Regions from separate parts of the Sphingomonas sp. P3_C6 genome, predicted to be linked through region 2. Evidence: riboswitches for the same ligand, from Rfam matches in the RefSeq annotation. Region 2 holds a riboswitch; the other holds the start of a gene.
The links. Region 2 has a riboswitch for glycine ahead of AC1DT7_RS17105 (L-serine ammonia-lyase). Riboswitches for the same ligand answer to the same signal wherever they lie in the genome.
Positions count from the first base shown of each region.

Region 1: linked by a shared signal. The riboswitch ahead of gcvT (glycine cleavage system aminomethyltransferase GcvT) and the one ahead of AC1DT7_RS17105 (L-serine ammonia-lyase) in region 2 are both predicted to bind glycine.

Region 1 covers NZ_JBFUHB010000004.1:208,157-215,573, reverse strand. Annotated here, with positions in the region: gene AC1DT7_RS07375 (CcdC protein domain-containing protein) at 1-80, opposite strand, end outside; gene gcvPB (aminomethyl-transferring glycine dehydrogenase subunit GcvPB) at 180-1,748, opposite strand; gene gcvPA (aminomethyl-transferring glycine dehydrogenase subunit GcvPA) at 1,745-3,103, opposite strand; gene gcvH (glycine cleavage system protein GcvH) at 3,317-3,688, opposite strand; gene gcvT (glycine cleavage system aminomethyltransferase GcvT) at 3,692-4,819, opposite strand; glycine riboswitch at 4,990-5,122, opposite strand; gene AC1DT7_RS07350 (MOSC domain-containing protein) at 5,200-5,847, opposite strand; gene AC1DT7_RS07345 (hypothetical protein) at 5,844-6,449, opposite strand; gene ispH (4-hydroxy-3-methylbut-2-enyl diphosphate reductase) at 6,606-7,417, shown strand, end outside.
Region 2 covers NZ_JBFUHB010000019.1:79,402-86,818, reverse strand. Annotated here, with positions in the region: gene AC1DT7_RS17130 (carboxyl transferase domain-containing protein) at 1-1,217, opposite strand, end outside; gene AC1DT7_RS17125 (M13 family metallopeptidase) at 1,388-3,445, shown strand; gene AC1DT7_RS17120 (glutathione S-transferase family protein) at 3,466-4,104, shown strand; gene AC1DT7_RS17115 (SDR family oxidoreductase) at 4,092-4,970, opposite strand; gene AC1DT7_RS17110 (helix-turn-helix transcriptional regulator) at 5,070-5,927, shown strand; glycine riboswitch at 5,970-6,057, shown strand; glycine riboswitch at 6,059-6,125, shown strand; gene AC1DT7_RS17105 (L-serine ammonia-lyase) at 6,161-7,417, shown strand, end outside.

The DNA of each region.
Region 1 (7,417 bases), on a different contig from region 2:
AAGGCAAAGACCAGGACGAAGATCGCGGTCGGCAGCGCATATTGAATCCAGCCCGCTGGCTGCCCGGCATGAACCTGCATTGGCCTCTATCCCCCGATTGACCCGTGTATCGTCATCTCAGCGGGCGGCGCCGCGCGCGGCCCGGAAGGTCGGGGAGCGGCCATCGCTCCCCTCCCCGCTCATTCGGCCGCCTGGGCCAGTTCCTGATCCTTCCACACCAGCACCGGCTTGCGCGCGGCCAGCGTCTCGTCGAGCCGGCTGCGCGGCGCGAAGTGCGGCGCGGACTTCAGCGCGACATCGCCCGCCTTGGCCCGTTCCGCCACCGAGCGCAGCGCGCCGATGAACTGGTCGAGCGCTGCCTTGCTCTCCGTCTCGGTCGGCTCAACCAGCATCGCGCCGTGCACCACCAGCGGGAAGTACATGGTCATCGGGTGATAGCCCTCGTCGATCAGCCCCTTGGCGACGTCGATCGTCGAGAAGCCCTCGGCCAGGTTCGAATCCGAGAACAGAGCCTCATGCATGCACGGCCCCGACGCCCCGAACGGCGCGTCGAGCGTGCTGTCGAGCGACCGCAGGATATAGTTCGCGTTGAGCACCGCATCCTCGGCGACCTGGCGCAGACCGTCGGCACCATGGCTGAGGATATAGGTCAGTGCCCGGGTGAACATGCCCATCTGGCCCTGGAAGGCGACCATGCGGCCGAAGCTGCCGGCATGATGTTTCTCGGCCGTCTCTTCCTCGACCAGGCGGAAGCCGTCCGCCGTCTGCTCGACGAAGGGCAGCGGCGCATAGGGGGCCAGCGCCTCCGAGAACACCACCGGCCCCGAGCCCGGTCCGCCGCCGCCATGCGGGGTGGAGAAGGTCTTGTGCAGGTTGATGTGCATCGCGTCGATGCCGAGATCACCCGGGCGGACGCGCCCGACGATCGCATTGAAGTTCGCGCCGTCACAATAGACCAGCCCGCCCGCTTCATGCACGGCGTCGGAGATCTTGCGCATGTCGCGCTCGAACAGCCCGCAGGTATTGGGGTTGGTGATCATCACGCCGGCAACGTCGGGCCCGAGCCGCGCGGTCAGCGCCGCCAGGTCGACCCGGCCTTCACTCGTCGCGGGGATATCCTCGACCGAATAGCCGGCAAACGCCGCCGTTGCCGGGTTGGTGCCGTGCGCACTCTCCGGCACCAGGATCACCTTGCGATGCCCCTCGCCGCGCGCTTCCAGTGCGGCGCGGATCGCCAGGATACCGCACAATTCGCCGTGCGCGCCGGCCTTGGGGCTCATCGCGACCGAGTGCATGCCGGTCAGCGTCACCAACCAGTGCGCGAGCTGATGGATCACCTCGAGCGCGCCCTGCACCGTATCGACCGGCGCAAGCGGATGGATGTCGGCGAAACCCGGCAACCGCGCCATCTTCTCGTTGAGGCGCGGATTATGCTTCATCGTGCACGAGCCAAGCGGAAACAGGCCGAGGTCGATCGCATAATTCTGCCGCGACAGGCGCGTATAGTGGCGCACCGCTTCAGGCTCGGACAGGCCCGGAAGCCCGATCGGCTTGGACCGGCCCAGGCTGCCGAGGCGCGAGGCGACCTGGGCCGGCGCAGCTACTTCGACGCCGCTCGTCTCGGTCGAGCCGATCTCGAAGATCAGCGCCTCTTCCAGCATCAGCGCCTTGTTACCGGTGAAGGTCGGGGCGGTTGCGACGCCTGCCTCGGGGCGCTCCGGGCGCCAACCGCTTGCGTTGATCGTCATGCCAGCACCTCCTGGAGCGCGGAGGCAAGTGTCTCCACATCCTCCATGGTCGTGGTTTCGGTCACCGCGACGACCAGTCCGGTCGCGAGGCCCGCTTCGTCGGGGTAGAGTCGCCCGAGCGACACGCCGGCCAGAATCCCGCGTTCGGCGAGCGTGCGGACCACCGGCCGCGCCTCGACCGGCAGCTTCAGCGTGAACTCGTTGAAGAAGCTGCCGTTGACGAGTTCGACACCCGGCACTTGCACCAGCCGCTCAGCCGCAGCCACCGCCCCGGCATGGTTGGTCTCGGCCAGCGCACGCAGCCCTGCCTCGCCCAGCAGGGTCATGTGGATCGAGAAAGCCAGCGCACACAGCCCGGAATTGGTGCAGATGTTCGAGGTCGCCTTTTCGCGGCGGATATGCTGCTCGCGCGTGGAGAGCGTCAGCACGAAGCCGCGACGCCCATCGGCATCGAGCGTCTCGCCGCAGAGCCGGCCCGGCATCTGGCGAAGATATTTCTCCTTGCACCCGAACAGCCCGACATAGGGACCGCCGAACTGGAGGCCGACACCGATCGACTGGCCTTCGCCAACGACGATGTCGGCATCCATCTCGCCCGGCGACTTGATCGCGCCAAGCGCCACCGGCTCGGTAACGACGGCGATCAGCAACGCCTTCTTGGCGTGGCAGGCCGCAGCCAGCTCGGACAAGTCCTCGATACGGCCCAGAATGTCGGGATACTGGACGACGACGCAGGAGGTGTCGTTGTCGATCGCTGCGATCAGGTCGGCAATGTCGGTTTCGGCCGACAATGTCGGCGAGCCCGTTTCGAGCACATCGCCGGTGAACTTCGCCATGGTCTTCGCGACCGAGACGTAATGTGGATGGAGCCCGGTCGACAGGATCGCCTTGGCCCGCTTGGTCACCCGGCGCGCCATGCCGATCGCTTCCCAGCACGCGGTCGAGCCGTCGTACATCGATGCGTTCGCCACATCGGTGCCGAGCAGCCGCGCCACCTGGGTCTGGAACTCGAACAGCATCTGCAGCGTGCCCTGAGCGATCTCGGGCTGGTACGGCGTATAAGCCGTCAGATACTCGCCGCGCTGGATCAGGTGATCCACGCTCGCCGGCACATGATGCTTATAGGCGCCGCAGCCAAGGAAAAAGGGCGCGTCGCCCGCCGCCAGGTTCTTGCGCGCCAGCGCCGCCATATGGCGCTCGACGGCCAGTTCGCTCGCATGGCCGGGCAACCCGTGGATTGGGCCGTCGAGCTGGGCGACCGCGGGAACATCGACGAACAGATCGTCGATTGAGTTGGCGCCGATCACGGCGAGCATCGCCTGACGATCGTTGTTGGTAAGAGGCAGGTAACGCATTCACGCAATCTCCCCCCTCCCGCCTGCGGGAGGGGTCGGGGGTGGGCGCCCGGCTAATTCCGGGCGGTTCGCCGGAGGTGAGCGCGAGCCCACCCCAGTTTTGATTCCCGTCGGGCCGAAATGCCTCCCAGGCATTTCTCAATCATGCCGGGGGCATGATTGACCCGATGGCAATCCAAACTCCTCCCGCAAGCGGGAGGGGAGTAAGTCACATCAAAGCTTCGCGACAAACGCCGCGTAGGCAGCCTCGTCCATCAGGCCCTTCAGTTCTTCCAGATCGCTGAGGGTCAGCTTGAAGAACCAGCCCTCGGCCTCGGGATCTTCGTTGACGAGGCCCGGATTGTCGCCGAGCGCCGGGTTACCTTCGATCACGGTGCCCGAGACCGGCGAATAGACGTCGGACGCTGCCTTGACCGATTCGACCACGGCGGCATCGTCGCCCTTTGCAAGTTCCTTGCCCTCTGCAGGCACATCGACGAACACGATGTCGCCGAGTTGGCTCTGCGCATATTCGCTGATGCCGACCGTCCCGACGTCGCCGTCGACATCGACCCATTCATGATCTTCGGTGAAATAACGGCTCATGGCTCACTTGCCTCCTGTACGGACGTAGCGGTGGGGAATTAACGGCATTGCGGCGACGGTCGCCTGATGAACCTTGCCGCGCTGCGAAAGCTGGATGACGGTGCCGATGGCTGACATCGCGACCGGCACATAAGCCATGGCGATCGGCGCACCGAAGCTCGGGGCAAAGCCACCACTGGTGACCCTGCCGACATCCGAGCCGTCGGCATCGACCACCGCCGCACCCTCGCGCACCGGCTGGCGGCCTTCGACGACAAGCCCGACGCGCTTTACGACCGGGCCCTGCTCTCGCTCGAGCAGGATGCGTTCGGCACCCATGAAATTGCCTTCTTCGCGGCGACGCTTGGACAAGGCGAAACCGAGGTCGGCCATCACCGGCGTCGTCTCGGGATCGAGATCATGGCCGTAGAGCGGCAGACCCGCCTCGAGCCGCAGCGAATCGCGCGCGCCCAGTCCGATCGGCCTGACCTCTGCTTCGCCCGTCAGCGCCTCGGCAAGCGCCTCGGCGATCTCGCCCGGCACCGAGATTTCGAACCCGTCCTCACCGGTATAACCCGACCGGCTGATCCACAGAGGCGTACCGTTCCATTCGAACCCGCCGGCGGTCATGAACACCAGGGCCTCGACGCCCGGCACCAGCCGCGACAGCACGTCGACCGCCTTGGGGCCCTGGAGCGCGAGCAATGCCTGCTCGTCCATGATGTTGATCGTGATGTCGTCGGGCAGATGATCGAGAAAGTAAGAGATATCGTCATATTTGGTCGCGCCGTTCACGACCATGTAGATGCCGTCCTCACGGCGCGTGACCATCAGATCGTCGAGGATGCCGCCATTCTCCGCCAGCAGCAGCGAATAGCGCATCTTCGCGGTGCCGAGCCCCTTGATGTCGCCCGGCAGCAGCGCCTCGAGCGCGGCGTCGGCGCCTTCGCCGGTGAAGAGCAGCTGGCCCATATGGCTGACATCGAACAAGCCGGCGGACTCGCGGGTCCACAGATGCTCGGCCATGATGCCTTCATATTGTACCGGCATGTGATAGCCGGCGAACTCGACCATCCGGCCGCCACGCGCACGGTGCCACGCATCGAGCGGCAGGGTCTGGATTTCGATTTCGGGGCCTTCGGTGTCGCTCAATGCCGGTCTCCGTCGCAAGGTGTCACGGCGTTACGCAGCGCAGGATACGCCGAGTTTCGCCGCCCCCTCTGTCACGGGAACCTGAGAGCTTTGACCGCCCGCTGATGCAGGCCGGCTTACCCCTTCGGTGGGCCGCGCGAACGTCGCTCCAGCCGCTTTCCAGAGTGTCGATAGCCCGCGCGGTCCGGTGTGCCTGAGAGATTCCGGGGCGGTTGCTCCTTCGGCGCCCTGGATCGGGGATTCAATGCCAAGCTGTTGCTTTGACAAAGGTCCCGCGTCCGGGGTCTCTCCCGCGCGTGCCCATGAAGGTTGCCCCTCATCGACATTTCCGGTGTGGCGCGGCGCGGCAGGCGAGTCAATCGGGCTTGGCTGCTTTTACCTCACCCCATCAATTTGAGGGCACGGTCCCGCCAGCCGACATAGAGCGACTCCATGCCGGCAAGCTCGGCAAGCGCCGCGGGATCGCTTCGATGGTCGCCCGCGATCAGCAGGCCGAACACGCGCCGGACGGTCCAGTCGGGCAAGGGGCGCGCGACCATCGACAGGGTCTCGCCGGGTTCGGCCGTGCCTTCCTCGATCACGCGGTAATACCAGCCGCTGCGCCGTTCCTTGACCATCAGCGCCGGAAGCGCCGGCCAGTGCAGCCGCTCGCCCTGCTTCCAGCAGGGCTGCCGACCCTGACTTATCTCGACCAGTGCGCTGCCGAGGCGAAAACGATCACCGATACAGACCTGGCCCTCCATCAGCCCCAGGGTGGCGACATTCTCGCCGAACGCCCCCGGCCCGGCGAGCACCGGGTCGCTCGGCCTTTCCTCGCCCCACCGTGCATAATGGTCGTTCGGATAGTGATGCAGCGCCTTGTCCGGTCCGCCATGCACGGTCAGGTCGACCTGCTCGTCGCCCTCCAGCCCGAGGAATCCGATCTTTACCGGCCCCGAAACGGGAGACTTGGCAATGGCGCTGTTTTCACCACGCCCGAGATACCGTGCCCTGCCCGCAAGCAGGGCGAAGGCCCGAACGCCGGTCACCGCGTCGCGTTATACTTCAGCTGATCGTCGGTCAGCTGGAAACCGACAAGCGCTTCGAAGGTCGCACGCATCACCGCCTGGCGAATCTCGGGGCGGCTCAACGGGTCGACGGCAGCGTCGGTGCCGCCCGCCTTGCGCTTCTCGGTCAGCTTCTTGCGGACATCGTCGGACAGCGTGGCGGCGGCGCGGGCAATGGTGGTGGTCGCCTGACCGCTCGTGGTGGCGCGATCCTGCCCTGCGTTGAAATGCACCGAGACATGGCCGACGCGCTTGGCGATCACGGCGGTGCCGCCACGCACGACGGTGATGAAATAAGGCAGGTTCACGTCCCGCGCCGAATCGGTGCGGGTACGGCGCGCCTGGATGTCGAAGGTGACGGTGGTGATGATGTCGTCGGTCGCATCGGCACAGGTGGATCTGACATTGGTCATCACCGCGGCGACGTCGATCGCCGTCGCGGCGGTGCTCGCGGGAGGATCGAACAGCGTGATGTCGCCGGTCGCGGCAGGAACGCCGACATTGGGGCAAGCGGAACGGATAGCCGTGATGCCGCCCGTCTCGTCGATGTCGCCGGTGGTGGAGCAGCCGCCTGCCAGCAGCATCAATATGGCGGGAACGGCAAATTTCCGGGCTGTCACGGGCACACGCACCTTATCACATAGGAAGGGGCCTCGCGCTCGCGCGCACCGGCCCCGGAACGGCGGGCACCATAGGAACCGGCTTTCGCGCACGCAAGCAATCGCGTAGAGCGCTCCCCAATGACCGATCCCAAGAAGCCGCCGCTCGAACTGCTCATTGCCGCTCCCCGCGGCTTCTGTGCGGGTGTCGACCGTGCGATCCAGATCGTCGAGCTGGCGATCGAGAAATATGGCGCCCCGGTCTATGTCCGGCACGAGATCGTCCACAACAAATATGTCGTGGACGCCCTGCGTGAAAAGGGCGCGATCTTCGTCGAGGAACTGGAAGAGGTGCCGGACGGCGTGCCGGTGGTATTTTCCGCCCATGGCGTGCCCAAGGCGGTGCCGGCCAAGGCAGCGCAGCGCGGCCTTTCCTATCTCGATGCGACCTGCCCGCTCGTCTCCAAGGTCCATCGCCAGGCCGAACGCCTGGTAGCGGCCGGCCGCCACATCGTCTTTATCGGCCATGAAGGGCATCCCGAAGTGATCGGCACCTTCGGCCAGGTTCCGGAAGGATCCATGTCGCTGGTCGAGACCGTCGCCGACGTGGAGGCCATGCAGCCGGTCGATCCGGACAATCTGGCCTTCCTGACCCAGACGACCCTGTCTGTCGATGATACCGCCGCCATCGTGGAGGCGCTTCAGCAACGCTTCCCGGCGATCCAGGCGCCGCGCGGCGAGGATATCTGCTACGCAACCTCCAACCGTCAGGCCGCCGTCAAGAAGATCGCCAACGCCTGCGATGCGATGCTGGTGATCGGCGCGCCCAACTCCTCGAACTCGGTCCGGCTGGTCGAAGTCGCCGAGCGCGAGGGCACCCGCGCCCAGCTGGTGCAGCGCGCGAGCGACCTGAATTTCGATTTTCTGGACGGGGTTCGGACGCTCGGCATCAC
Region 2 (7,417 bases):
GCGGTTGCCACCGCGGTGACGAGCTTGGCGCCATGCTTGGCAATGCCCTCCGCCTCGTAGCGGCCGCCGACCATGAAGCCCGAGATATTCTGCAGGAACAGCAGCGGGATGCGCCGCTGGCACGCCAGCTCGATGAAATGCGCCCCCTTCACGGCGCTCTCCGAGAAGAGCACGCCGTTATTGGCGAGGATCGCGACCGGCATGCCCCAGATATGCGCAAAGCCGCACACCAGGCTGGAACCGTACAGCGCCTTGAACTCGTGGAACTCGCTGCCGTCGACCAGCCGCGCGATCACCTCGTGCACATCGTAAGGCGCGCGGACGTCGGAGGGCACGATCCCGTACAGTTCTTCGGCGTCGAACTTCGGCGCGCGCGGCTCCTTCAGTGCGATGTCCGGTTTCCGGTTCTCAGGGAGTGTCGAGACGATGTCGCGCACGATGGTCAGCGCATGCTCGTCATTCTCGGCGACATGATCGACCACGCCCGACTTGCGGCCATGGGTTTCGGCACCGCCAAGCTCTTCGGCCGAGATCACCTCGCCCGTCGCCGCCTTCACCAGCGGCGGGCCCGCGAGGAAGATCGTGCCCTGGTTGCGCACGATCACCGTCTCGTCCGACATGGCCGGCACATAGGCGCCGCCCGCGGTGCAGCTGCCCATCACGCAGGCGATCTGGGGGATGCCCTTGGCCGACATGTTCGCCTGGTTGAAGAAGATGCGGCCGAAATGATCGCGGTCCGGAAACACCTCGGCCTGGTGGGGCAGGTTCGCGCCGCCCGAATCGACCAGATAGATGCAGGGCAGGCGGTTCGCCTCGGCGATCTCCTGCGCGCGCAGATGCTTCTTCACGGTCAGCGGATAATAGGTCCCGCCCTTCACCGTGGCGTCGTTGCAGACGATCATCACCTGCCGCCCGGAAACGCGGCCGATGCCGGCGATCACCCCCGCGCCCGGCACCTCGTCGTCATACAGGCCATTCGCGACGAGCTGCCCGATCTCCAGAAAGGGCGATCCCGGATCGAGCAGCCGCTCGACGCGCTCTCGCGGTAGAAGTTTGCCGCGCGACGTGTGCCGTTCGCGACTTTTCTCGGAGCCGCCGAGTGCCGTGCGCGCGACATCGGCGCGGAGCCGCTCGGCCAAAACACGGTTGTGCGCTGCGTTGGCGCGGAAGGTCTCGCTCTCCGGCGATAGCTTGGTGTCCAGAGCCGGCGCGCTCATGTTTTTATCCTCATCTTGGCCCCTGACTAGACAGCGAGCGCGCGAATGGGAAGCGACGCCCGTGGGATAAAACGATGCCGGCCGGCATGCGCAGGGCCGAGAGAGGTATCTGGCGTAACCAGAATCGCAGGTGTATCTCCCGCGGCATACACCTTGGAGAGGTTTATCCCATGAAGCGTTCGACGATCTTTCTCGCTGCCTTGCTCGCCACCACCGCCTGCACCCAGAGCGCGACCACGCCGGTCGCCGGGACTGCGATCGGCGTCGATGTGGCCGGGCTCGACAAGGCAGTAAAACCGGGAGACGATTTCGACGAATATGCCAATGGCGGCTGGCGCGCGAAGACCGAGATTCCGGCCGACCGGTCGAGCACCGGCATCTTCCTTCAGGTGTTCAACGTGGCCGAAGGGCGCAACGCACAGGTCATCGCCGAGGCAGCCAAGGCCAATGCAGCCGCCGGCACCGATCAGCGCAGGATCGCCGATTTCTATAACGCCTATCTCGACACCGCCGGCATCGAGAAGCGCGGCCTTGCGCCGATCAAGCCGGAGCTGGACGCGATCGCCGCGATCGCCGACAAGACAGCGCTGGCCAAGGCGCTCGGCGCCGATCTGCGCGCCGATGTCGATCCGCTCAACGCGACCAACTTCAAGACCGAGCATCTGTTCGGCCTGTTCGTCACCCAGGCGCTCGACAATCCCTCGCAGACGGTGCCTTATCTGCTCCAGGGCGGCATCGGCCTGCCGGAGCGCGATTATTATGTCTCGGCCAAGCCCGAGATGGCGCAGATCCGCACCGCCTATAAGGCCTATATCACGAAGATCCTCACGCTCGCCGGCCTGAGCGATCCCGCCGCGCGCGCAGACCGCGTGATGGCGCTCGAGACCAAGATCGCCACTGCCCATGCCGGCTATGTCGAAACGCAGGACGTGCACAAGGCGAACAACCCGTGGAAGCAGGCCGACTTCGCGAAAAAGGCCGCCGGCCTTGACTGGAACGCCTTCTTCTCGGGCGCCGGGCTGACGGGCCAGCAGGATTTCATCGTCTGGCATCCCGCGCCGACCGCGAAGCTCTCGGCGCTGGTCGCGAGCGAGCCGCTCCAGGCGTGGCAGGACTGGATGGCCTTCCACCACCTCAACACCGTCACCGCGGTGCTGCCCAAGGCGTTCGACGATGCGTCGTTCGACTTCTACGGCAAGACGCTCAGCGGCACGCAGCAGCCGCGGCCGCGCGACAAGCGGGCGATCGGCGCGGTGAACACCAATCTCGGCGACGCGGTGGGCCAGATCTATGTCCAGAAATTCTTCCCCGCCTCGTCGAAGACCGACATCCAGGGCATGGTGAAGAACATCCTCGGCGCCTTCGACAAGCGGGTCGAGAACCTGACCTGGATGGCCCCAGCGACCAAGGCCGAGGCACGCAAGAAGATCCAGACCATGCGTGTCGGCGTCGGCTATCCCGACACCTGGCGCAATTACGGATCGCTCGAAATCAAGGCCGACGACGCGCTCGGCAATCTCGAGCGCGCGCGCCTTGCCGAATACCAGCATCAGCTCGGCAAGATCGGCAAGGCGCCCGACAAGGGTGAGTGGTGGATGACGCCGCAGACCGTCAACGCGGTCAATTTGCCGCTGCAGAACGCACTCAACTTCCCGGCGGCGATTCTTGAAGCGCCTTTCTATGATCCCAAGGCCGACGCGGCGGCGAACTACGGGTCGATCGGCGCGGTGATCGGACATGAGATCAGCCACAGCTTCGACAATACCGGCGCCGAATTCGATTCCAGCGGCAAGCTGCGCAACTGGTGGACTCCGGCCGACTTTGCCCACTTCAAGGAGCAGAGCGCTGCGCTGGCGAAGCAATATGATGCCTATGAGCCGCTGCCCGGCCTTCACCTCAACGGCGAGCAGACGCTTGGCGAGAACATCGCCGACGTGGCCGGCCTGACCGCCGCCTATGAAGCGTATCGCGCCTCGCTCGGCGGCAAGGAGGCGCCGGTGATCGACGGACTGACCGGCGACCAGCGCTTCTTCCTCGCCTTCGCGCAGAGCTGGCGCGAAAAGACCCGCGAGAAGGCGATGCGGCAGCAGGTTGCGACCGACGGCCATTCGCCCGGCGCCTTCCGCGCGAAGACGGTGCGCAACCTCGATGCATGGTACAAGGCGTTCGACGTGCAGCCGGGCCAAAAGCTGTATCTGGAACCAAATGCGCGCGTGAAGGTCTGGTAGGAAGAAGGGTAGGGCGGATCATGCTGCTGATCGGACAATATGATTCGCCCTTCGTCCGCCGCGTCGCGGTGACGATGAAACTCTACGATCTGCCCTATCGCCATGCGCCGCTCTCGGCGTTTGGCGATGTCGAGGAGATCGCACGCTACAATCCGCTGCGCCGCGTGCCGACCCTGGTCTATGACGCCGGCATCGCCCTGACCGACAGCAGCGCGATCGTCGATGCGCTGGACGAGATGGTCGGTCCCGATCGCGCCTTCCTCACCCGGCGCGGTGATGATCGTCGCGCAATGCTCCGGACCTGCGCCTTCGCCGCCGGCGTGGCCGAGAAGGCTGTCAGCCTGGTCTATGAGCGCGCGTTTCGGGATGGGCACAAGATGTGGGTCGAGCGCTGCCGTGCGCAGGTGATCGACACGCTCGACCTGCTCGAGCGCGAGCGAGCCGCCGCAAAGACGGTCTGGCTGCTCGGTGACACGATGAGCCATGCCGACGTCCTGCTCGGCACGATGCACCGCTTCGTCAGCGAAGCGCTGTCGGACCAGTTCGTCATGGACGGCTGGGTCGCGCTCGATGAGCACGCCGCACGGTGCGAGGCGCTCCCGGAATTCGTCGCTGCCTGTCAGGCGTTCAGGCTGACCTTGCCTGATCAGGCGGCATAATAGTCCGGCTGGTCGATATCGCTCAGCAGGTCCGGGCCGGTCGGTTCCCAGCCAAGGAGAGACCGCGTGCGCTCGCTCGATGCCGGCATGTCGGCACCCGCAAAATCCGCGAACCAGCCGAAATGGTCACGGCCACGGGATTCGACCGGGACGCCGAGCCTACGGCCGATCACCCCGGCGATGTCCTTGAAGGCAACCCCTTCGTCGGCGATCGCGTGGTAGGTGGGTTCAGTGGCGCCCTGTTCGAGTGCAAGACGGTAGAGGCGTGCCGCATCGAGCCGATGCACGCCCGGCCAGCGATTGAGACCATCGCCGATATAGGCGGATACACCCGTCTCGCGCGCCAGGGCTACCAGGATCGGGATGAAGCCATGGTCGCCGACGCCATGGACCGAGGGCGCGAGCCGGACGGAGGCAGCGCGGACGCCGCGTGCCGCCAGTGCTATCGCCGCCGCTTCCGATCTGCGCGGGTAGAACGGATCGGACGGGGGCGTGTCCGCCTCGGTCGCGACCCGGCCCGGCGCGAGCAATGCGACGCCCGACGTGACGAGCAGGGGGCGCCCGGAGCCAGCCAGCTCGTCGCCCAGCGTCTCGATGGCCCGCTGATCTTGCCGCGCATTCTCGGCGAATCGGGAAAAGTCGTGATTGAAAGCGGTATGGATTACGGCATCCGCTGCCGAGGCGGCGTCGCGCAACATATCGAGGTCATCGAGCGTACCGGCCACGATGTCGGCACCGGCCGCGGCGAGCGCAGCAGCTTTCTCCGGAGAGCGGACGAGGCCGGTGACCTGATGGCCGGCCCCGACCAATTGCTCGACGACGGCCGAGCCGACCCAACCGGTGGCGCCCGTTACGAATACACGCATCTGTTCAACTCCAGTATCTCGATACGGCTCTTGTCGGCGTGCGAGGTATGCAGGTAAAGTAGGGACATTATCCTGGTATAATCATCAACAGGATGCGCGATGACCGACGACAACAACATACTTGGCACCTATCTCAGAAACCGGCGCACGAAGCTCGATCCGGCTTCATTCGGTTTCGCCGGGCGGCGGCGAACCGCCGGGTTGCGCCGGGAGGAAGTCGCACAGCGCGCCAATATCAGCCCGACCTGGTACACTTGGCTCGAACAGGGGCGCGGGGGGAAACCCTCGGCCGAGGTGCTCGACCGGATCGCAACGGCATTGACCCTGACCGAGGTCGAGCGCGAGCATCTGTTCCTGCTCGGACTCGGCCGCCCGCCCGCCGCCCAGTATCGCGGCAGCGACTCGATTACGCCGCGGCTGCAGCGGTTGCTCGACGTGCTGACCTGCAGTCCGGCCATCGTGCGGACCGCGACCTGGGATGTCGTCGCCTGGAACCGTGCGGCGGAGGTCGTCCTCACCAACTACGGCACGCTCCCGCCCGATCAGCGCAATATCCTGCGCCTGCTCTTCCGCGACGATCGCGTTCGCGCGGCGCAGCCCGAATGGGAATCGGTGGCCCGTTTCGTCGTGAACTCTTTCCGGATTGATGCTGCCCGCGCGGGTGCCGATGCCGAAGTCGCACCGCTGGTCGACGAACTCTGCCGGGAGAGCCCCGAATTCGCGGCGATGTGGCGGGACAATGACGTGCAGACGCATGGCGACGGGACGAAGCATCTCCGCCATCCAGAGGTCGGCCTGATTGCCCTGGAATATTCCGCCTTTGCGGTGGATGGCCGGCCGGACCTGAGCCTGATCGTCTATAACCCGGCCACGCCGGACGACCGCGACCTCATCCAGTCCCTGGTCGACGAACGAAAAGCTCCCGTACCGGAATCTCGCGCCGCCTGGGCATCCTGATCGGGAGCCGATTGACTTACCGCCGGTGCTCGCTCACCTATCGGCCGTCGCACGGGAGAGATCGGCTTAGGCTGGCGCCGAAGGAGCAACCGCCCCGGAAACTCTCAGGCAAAAGGACCGCGCGACACAGACACTCTGGAGAGTGGTGCCACGGCACCCGCCGACGGGATAACGATCTCAGGCGCAAGGGACAGAGGGGGCATGCAACGGCGCTCGCAGCGCCCGACTGGAGCATGCCCTTTGTGACCGTGACACCGACTCCCCCAAATCCGCGCCATCGTCCGATCAGCATCGCCGAGATGTTCACCATCGGCATCGGCCCGTCGAGCTCGCACACGGTCGGGCCGATGCGCGCCGCGGCGGATTTCGCGCGAACCATCCTCGCCTTGCCGGATCGCGCGACGAAGGTCGGTTGCAGCCTGTACGGTTCGCTGGCCCTGACCGGCATCGGGCACGGCACCGACATCGCAATCCTGCTCGGGCTGGCGGGCTGGGAACCCGAGACAGTCGATCCCGAAGCCGCAGCGGCGCTGGTCGCGGATTTCCGCGCCGACGATGCCCTGCCGCTGGGGCGCGGGGCGGGCGAGGGCGGTTATCCGGTCGAGCTGGACGGTAAAGGCGGCATCGATTTTCATCCCCAGCGCTTCGAGCCGGAACATCCCAACGCGCTCGATCTGACGGCCTGGTTCCCCGACGGCACGGTGCAGACGCTGCGTTACTACTCGATCGGCGGCGGCACGATACGGCGCGGTGGCGAGCGGCCGGAGCTTGGCAATGTCGCGGTGCGCCATCCCTTCACCTCTGGCGAAGAACTGCTGGCGGCGGCGGCGCTCGAGCGCATCTCGATCAGCGAGCTGGTGCGCCGCAACGACACTGCCTGGCGTACCCCCGCCGAGACCGATGCGCTGCTCGACGGCGTCGCCGATGCGATGCGTGCGTGTATCGATCGCGGCATGGTCAAGGACGGCATATTGCCCGGTGGCCTGAATGTCCGCCGCCGCGCCAAGGGCCTGCACGAGGCGCTGATCTCGCGCTCCGAACGCGGCGCGCCATCGCACACGATCCAGTGGGTCAGCCTATGGGCGCTTGCGGTGAACGAGGAGAATGCGGCGGGCGGCCGGGTGGTGACGGCCCCGACCAATGGTGCCGCCGGCATCATCCCCGCGGTGATCCGCTATTACGAGACCTTCGAAGGACCGGCGACGCGCGAGGGAATCCGGATCTTCCTCTCCACCGCGGCCGCGATCGGCATGCTCTACAAGACACGCGCCTCCATCTCGGCGGCCGAGATGGGGTGCCAGGGTGAGGTCGGCGTCGCCTGCTCGATGGCCGCGGCCGGCCTGGCGGCGGTGCTCGGCGCTAGCAATGCCCAGATCGAGAATGCCGCAGAGATCGGTATCGAGCATAATCTCGGGCTCACCTGCGATCCGATCGGCGGTCTCGTCCAGGTGCCCTGTATCGAGCGCAACGCGATGGGCGCGGTGAAGGCG